One region of the Mixta mediterraneensis genome, then DNA from elsewhere that is predicted to be linked to it. Evidence: riboswitches for the same ligand, from Rfam matches in the RefSeq annotation. Region 1 holds a riboswitch; the other holds the start of a gene.
What was found. A riboswitch is a leader RNA that binds a small molecule or an ion and turns the genes downstream of it on or off. The one in region 1 is predicted to bind fluoride.
Positions count from the first base shown of each region.

Region 2: it holds a riboswitch for fluoride, as region 1 does, so the genes downstream of both, crcB (fluoride efflux transporter CrcB) here and QRY16_RS20060 (DHHA2 domain-containing protein) in region 1, are expected to answer to the same signal.

Region 1 is NZ_JASUAZ010000060.1:8,622-12,014, forward strand. Features, by position in the region: gene QRY16_RS22360 (DUF4113 domain-containing protein) at 106-357, opposite strand; partial or broken gene QRY16_RS22365 (DinB/UmuC family translesion DNA polymerase) at 358-590, opposite strand; gene QRY16_RS22370 (Y-family DNA polymerase) at 762-1,142, opposite strand; fluoride riboswitch at 1,414-1,483, shown strand; gene QRY16_RS20060 (DHHA2 domain-containing protein) at 1,562-2,470, shown strand; gene QRY16_RS20065 (universal stress protein) at 2,467-2,892, shown strand; gene eno (phosphopyruvate hydratase) at 2,908-3,393, shown strand, end outside.
Region 2 is NZ_JASUAZ010000014.1:32,371-35,763, forward strand. Features, by position in the region: gene QRY16_RS10785 (zinc-binding alcohol dehydrogenase family protein) at 1-605, shown strand, start outside; gene QRY16_RS10790 (nucleoside hydrolase) at 595-1,518, opposite strand; fluoride riboswitch at 1,668-1,743, shown strand; gene crcB (fluoride efflux transporter CrcB) at 1,835-2,212, shown strand; gene QRY16_RS10800 (sugar phosphate isomerase/epimerase family protein) at 2,369-3,184, shown strand; gene QRY16_RS10805 (alpha/beta hydrolase) at 3,181-3,393, opposite strand, start outside.

The DNA of each region.
Region 1 (3,393 bases):
TCCCATTTAATTTTCCATTCGTTGTTCACTCTTTGACGCACAAACTACATATGTCCCAGCCCGGACTAATTGATGCCGTCCAGTATCTTCATCAGCTGCGCGCAGTCAGAGCACACGCGCTACGGGTATATCACTCCATCGGGTTGTCCATGCTTGTGAGAGTAACTCCCGCTTCATCTGCCACTCATTGCTGACACTCTGACGGGCAAACCACATATGCCCCAGCCCGGACTGGTTAATACCGTCCAGCACCTTCATCAGCTGGGCGCTGTTCGCCTGCGGCTTATCCTCATCGAACAGGTTCAGCTGACTGACGCCGTCTGGCGTGAAGTCATCGAGCATAATGCCGGCCTTCATATAACGGCGCCCTTCAAGCCAGATGCGATCGAGCGACCGCATGGCCACTTCAATCGCGTCTCGCGTGTCCTGCGTGGGTATCGTGAGATTTTCGCTGGCGCTGTTGCCATAAAAAACTTCACCCTGCGCGTGCGACGAGCTCCGGATAAAACGCTGATGCGCCGACAGAACTGGCGCTCTTTTCTCAGTTTCTCCGCCGCCCGTGTGGCGTACTGACACAGCACTTCCTGCATGGCCACTTTTGTCGTAATGCGCTCGCCAAAGGAGCGGCTACAGACGATTTGCTGTTTCGCTGGCGCAAACTCCTCGAGGGAAATGCACGATTCGCCGTTGAGCTCGCGAACGGTGCGCTCGAGCACCACGCTGAAGTTTTTACGGATGAGGACAGGGTGCGCGCGCGCCAGCTACAGGGCATTTTCAATGCCCATCAGGTTGAGCCTCTTGCCGATGCGCCGGCCAACGCCCCATATATCCTCAACGGGCTGGTTTTCCAGCAGCGTGGAGGTGCGCTTCGGATTGCCCGGCGTCAGCGCCAGCACCCCGCGGAACTGCGGCCACTCCTTGCTGGCCCACTGCGCCGATTTTGCCAGGGTTTTTGTTGGCTCCATGCCCACGCCGACGGTCAGGCCGGTCGTAATCAGAACGTGCGCGCGCAGGCGCCGGCCGAAGTGCTCAAAGTCCTCGCAGCCACCGATGCCGGTCAGGTCCAGGAACATCTCGTCAATGGAATACTGCTCGACGCGGGCCGTGATCTCCTCCAGGGCGGTCATCACGCGCTGCGACATACTGTGGTTTATGTGGAATACAATTCAAATAAGGAATAAAGATATTTTTCCTCAAATAATTATTCTCTGAACTGCAGTCATTCCGCTATTAAAACAGGTTCTGCGCTAAGCGTGGAGGTGCTTACCGCTGCTGGCGATACCATACAGGCTCCACTGTTACTTTGCCGGTCAGGCGGAGAGTCCCCGGCAGGCGCTTCAGGAGGCCAGGGTTTCTGGGGCAGAGAACTCCATCAGATTAATGCTGACAAGCTTTCTCTTCGGCTCTATACTCAGCCAACAGGGTGATGGCGTTCCACCTTAACCAACCGCTCCGTTCCGGAGCTGATGACGCCTGATGTGACTCTTGATTTGCAGGAGGCGCGTCAGGCCGTCCCAACTTTCTTCACGACCTGCGTGCCTCCCTTTACGGGGAGAGACATGTGATACACGTTTTTGGCCACATCAATCCTGACAGTGACGCCATCTGCACGGCCGTCGTCACCGCGCACTGGCTGACCGGGCGCGGCATGGACGCCCGCGCATGGCGTCTCGGCGAAGCTAACCGCGAAACCCACTTTATCTTTGACACCGCCGGACTCACGCCGCCGCCGCCGCTTTCCTTTCCGTTGCAGGACGAACAGGTCTGGCTGGTCGATTTCACCGAGCCGGCGCAGGGACCTGACGATCTGCTTCGGAGCAATATCGTGGGCATCACTGATCACCACCGGCTGGGCGGGCTGGTAACGCAACTGCCACCGGAGGTCCACATACGCCCGCTTGGCAGCAGCGCCACGCTGCTCTGGCTACTGATGGACGCTGAAGCGCGCCGCATGCTGCCCCCGACGCTTGCCATTCTTCTGCTGGGTGCACTCCTGAGCGACACCGTGAATCTACGCTCCCCCACCACGACCGAGGACGATATTCGCTCGGTTACCGAACTGGTCGTACTGTCGGGCGTGAACCGCAAAACCTTTGCCCGTGACCTCCTTACTGCAAAAACTGACGTCAGCGGCCTCAGCGCACAGCAGCTGCTGGACAGGGACCTCAAGGCTTTTGTGATTGCCGGTACTGACGTGCGCATTGCCCAGATTGAGGTCAGCTCACCGTCACAGGTTGCCCCCGTGATCGACGACCTGCTCGCTGCCCTTGCGTATCTGGCAGAGCAGTCGGGGGCCGCCCTGGCGATGCTGATGCTGACCGACATCCGTGCAGGTTTCTCAACACTTTATTTCGCCGGGCGGGAAAGCGTTAACGCAGCCTCCTGTTCCGTGCCAGGCATGCTCAGCCGCAAAAAACAGCTTCTGCCGTGGCTTGAGTCCCACCTTAACCAGAACGGGAATTCATTATGACCTGCTATACCCACGCACTGATACTTGTGAACGATAAAGACGACGGCACCCTCCTGCTGAAACGGGCGGTCGCGCTGGCGCAGCCGCTCGGCATGAAAATCACCCTGGCCCACATCAGCGACGACTACCGGGAGATGAACTACGTGTCCGACAGCCTGATGGACGACGTCGTGTCGGAGGAGGTGGTGAAGGCCAAGGCGTTTCTGAGCGAGCTGGCGGCCTCCGTGCCTGAGACGGTTGATACGCGGGAGCTGGTGACTATGCGCCGCTTTGAGGACGTGGAGAAGTGTATCGCGGAGCTGGGCGTCGACATCGTGCTTGCCGGGCACCGCAACCGCTTTATGGGAATGCTGACCTCCCGCTCGGCGGAATACATCAACCATCTCACAGTAGATGTGCTTATCACTCACCTGACTGACTGAACCGGGAGAAACGCTATGCGCTTTAAACTGGATAACGTGACCGCCCGTGAAATTCTTGACTCGCGCGGCAACCCTACTGTTGAAGTCGAAGCCCGGACCTCAGACGGGATGATGGCGCGCGCCTCGGTGCCTTCCGGGGCCAGTACCGGGTCGCGTGAGGCCGCTGAACGCCGCGACGGCGACTCCCGCCGCTTTGGTGGCAAAGGCGTACTGGATGCCGTCAGGGCGGTTAATACGGAAATCTGCGAGGCCGTGCGCGGCAGGGACGTGCGCGAGCAGCGGCACCTGGACAACATCATGCTGGCGCTGGACGGTACGGAGAATAAGAGTCGCCTGGGTGCGAATGCCATTCTGGGCGTCTCGCTGGCGGTTGCCCGGCTGGCGGCAAAGGCCTCGCACGAGCCGCTCTGGCGCTACCTGGGGGGCCTGCAGGCAAACCTGCTGCCCGTACCGTGCATGAACATTATCAACGGCGGCGTGCACGCCCGCGGTCAGGGCGCG
Region 2 (3,393 bases), on a different contig from region 1:
CCGCGCTGATTGAACCTTTTGCCATCAGCGCCCACGCGGTACGTCGCGCCGGCATTATTGCCGATGAGCATGTGTTAGTGGTGGGAGCAGGGCCGATTGGCCTTGGCGTGGCCGCGATTGCCGCTACGAGCGGGGCAAAAGTCGTGGTTGCAGATACCAGCGAGTTTCGTCGTCAGCATGTGAAAGACAAGCTGGGCCTGGTGGCGTTACATCCGGCAGACGACGGTTTTTACGACGCGCTGCGTGAACAGTTTAATGGCCGACTGGCGCTAAAAGTGATCGATGCTACCGGCAGCCCGGCAGCGATGAACAACGCGGTAAATTTAATGCGCCACGGTGGCACCATTGTTTATGTCGGCCTGCATAAAGGTGATTTGGTCATCCCTGACAGTGAATTCCATAAAAAAGAAACCACGCTGATGGGCAGCCGCAATGCGACACGTGAGGACTTTGATCACGTCCGGGCGTTGATGGCCAGCGGTAAATTACACGCCGGGATGATGCTGAATAAACATTTTGCTTTCTCGACGCTGGCTGAGACTTTTGAGCCGCAGGTGATTAATAATCGCGAGTTAATCAAAGGGGTTATCCATTTTAATCTTTAATTTTCAGTGCGTTAAAAAAGTGCGTACGTACCGCCTGGGCATCAACCTGTAAAGCGATACGCTGTGTGGGCAGATCGCGAAAAGCATCCTCGCGTGACGCTAACGCGCTGAGTTTACGCACCGTTTGCCCGCTGGCGATGCCTTCGGTAATAACCCGTAGCGGGCTTTCTGTCAGAGTAAAAGCCTGGGGCAAACACAGCCAGGAAATGGTCAGCGTGTCGTGTAGCGCCATGCCGTCAAAGCCTTCTTTCGCCAGGCTGTAAGCAAGGTAAGGACGGCAAATAGCGCTCAATACCGGCTGATTAAGTTGATGCATTTCTTCGCCGCGAATAAGCACTTTGTGAGTAACATCCAGCGGCAATAAAATAACCGGCAATGCTGAGGACAGCACCTGATCGGCAGCGTGCGGATCTTTCCAGATATTGAATTCACTAAACGGCGTCACATTGCCCGCATGTCCGTCGGTGCCAAACGCGCCGCCCATAATCACCAGTTCTTTTACCTGCGAAATGATGTCGGGCGCCTGATTAATGGCGCTGGCGATATTGGTCAGCGGGCCAATCGCCACCAGGGTGATTTCATGCGGCTGCGCACGCACGCTATCAATAATGAACTGCACCGCGCCTGGCGCCTGGTCACTGTAGGTATTCTCGAACGCATCGCCAAGCCCATCCTCGCCATGTAGCTTAGCGGGAGCGCCAGGTGCCAGAGCCAGCGGCCGGGAACAGCCGCGATAAACCGGCGCAACGATTCCCATTTTCTCGCAAAACAGCCGGGCATTTTTCGTTGCCTGATGCACGCTGACATTGCCAAAAACCGTGGTAATGCCAAGCAGACGCTGCGTTTTTGCGGCATATGCCAGCGCAAAGGCATCGTCAACACCAATATCAGTATCAAAAATCAAGGTGCGCATGATGTTCTCCTGGTTAAGGGGAAACCCGCTTAGGTTGGGCATTCCAACCTACTTGAAAGTGCACGGCTGAGCGATAAAAATTCCGCGTTTCGCGTTGCGGTGTCCTTAATTCCCTGAGTTGTCAGTTTTTACTCTGGCACGTATTATCGTCCCCTTAAGGTGATGGCGTTCCACCTTTCCCAACCGCTGTGGATTTAATCTGCGGCTGATGACGCCTGACATAAACCGTAATCCTCGCGCAGGAGCGGCTGTGTCAGGTGCGTTTTTTGCCTCTCACCGCTAGCCTGCGCGTCATTCTTAATCAGGAGCATTATTGATGTTGAAATCACTGTTAGCCGTAATGTTAGGCGGGGCGGTTGGCTGTTCGTTGCGCTGGCTTATTTCGCTGCGTTTTAACGCGCTGTTTCCTAATCTGCCGCCTGGCACGTTGATCGTGAATTTAATCGGCGGCTTTATTATCGGCGCTGCGTTGGCCTGGTTCGTAAAAAATCCGCATATCGACCAGACCTGGAAACTGCTGATCGTCACCGGTTTGTGTGGCGGCCTGACCACTTTTTCCACCTTCTCTGCTGAAATTATCTTGCTGCTACAATCAGGTAAGTATTTCTGGGCGATGTCGAGCGTGTTCATTCACGTTACGGGTTCGTTGCTGATGACCTTTATCGGCTTTGCTGCCATCAATGCGCTGGGGTGATGCCTGACGCGTAAAGGGAGTGAAATCGTCCTTGAAATAACACTTAAGAGGTAGATACTGTTTCAGGTTCTGTAAAGAAAGCGCTGCTGCCAGGCGTGAACAACTGAACCTGAATATTCAGACACCGATTAATCCAGACGATTAAGGAGCCCGTTAATGAGCCATAACCCTAAATTCCTTAACCTGGTGTTGTTACACGGTGGGCCCGAGCAAAAATTGCAGGCGGCACAGGCGGCGGGTTTCGATCAGGTCGAAATCTGGCGTGAGGATGTGCAAGCCAGCGAGCAGGGCGCTGCAGCGTTAGCGCAATTTGCGGATCAGCAAGGGATAGGTTTTACCAATTTGCAGGTATTACGCGATTCTACCGGCACGTCCGCTGGCTTACGTATCCAGAAGCGTGAAGAGTTGCGCCAGTTTATCCAGATGGCGCAGGCGCTGGGCTGTGACACTATTCAGGCGCCCGCCAGTACGCGTGAAGATTGCATTCCCGAACGCATTGATGATGATTTGCGTTGGATGGCATCGGAAGCCGCGCGCTATAAAATGCGCATTATGTACGAGCCAATGGCATGGTGTAGCGTTGATAATACGTTGCCGCTGGCATGGGAACGCTTGCAGCGCCTCGATCAGCCCAATATCGGTCTGGTGGTCGATCTGTTCCACATTTGTGCCCCTGGCGGCGATGCATCGCAGCTGGACGGCATTCCCGCCGATCGTATTTATGAAGTGCAACTGTGCGATATGGCAGAAAGACCGTCGCAGGATAAACAAGCGTTAATCGATATGGCGCGTCATCAGCGCTTGCTGCCGGGTGACGGCATTATCGAAATTGAACAGTTTGTCGATAAACTGAAAAGCGTTGGTTATCAAGGTCCGGTTGGGATTGAAGTCTTTAACGATGCGCTTAAACGCTTGCCGCCGGCCGAAGCGGCACAACAAGCGTGGCAAGCGTTGAATCGTTACTGGCCTTAATCCTGTAAACACTGCGCGATAAACGCTACAGCATCCATCGCGCCCTGGGCAGAAATCGTATGTCCGGTATTAGGTTCAAACCGCGTTTCGGTGGCGATGCCAGCGCTTTTAAGCCGCTCTGTCGCTGACTCGCTTTCGCGCCACGGAATAACCTCGTCGGCGCGTCCATGAATCAGCAAAACCGGCGTATAAGCTTGCGGCGTAAGCGG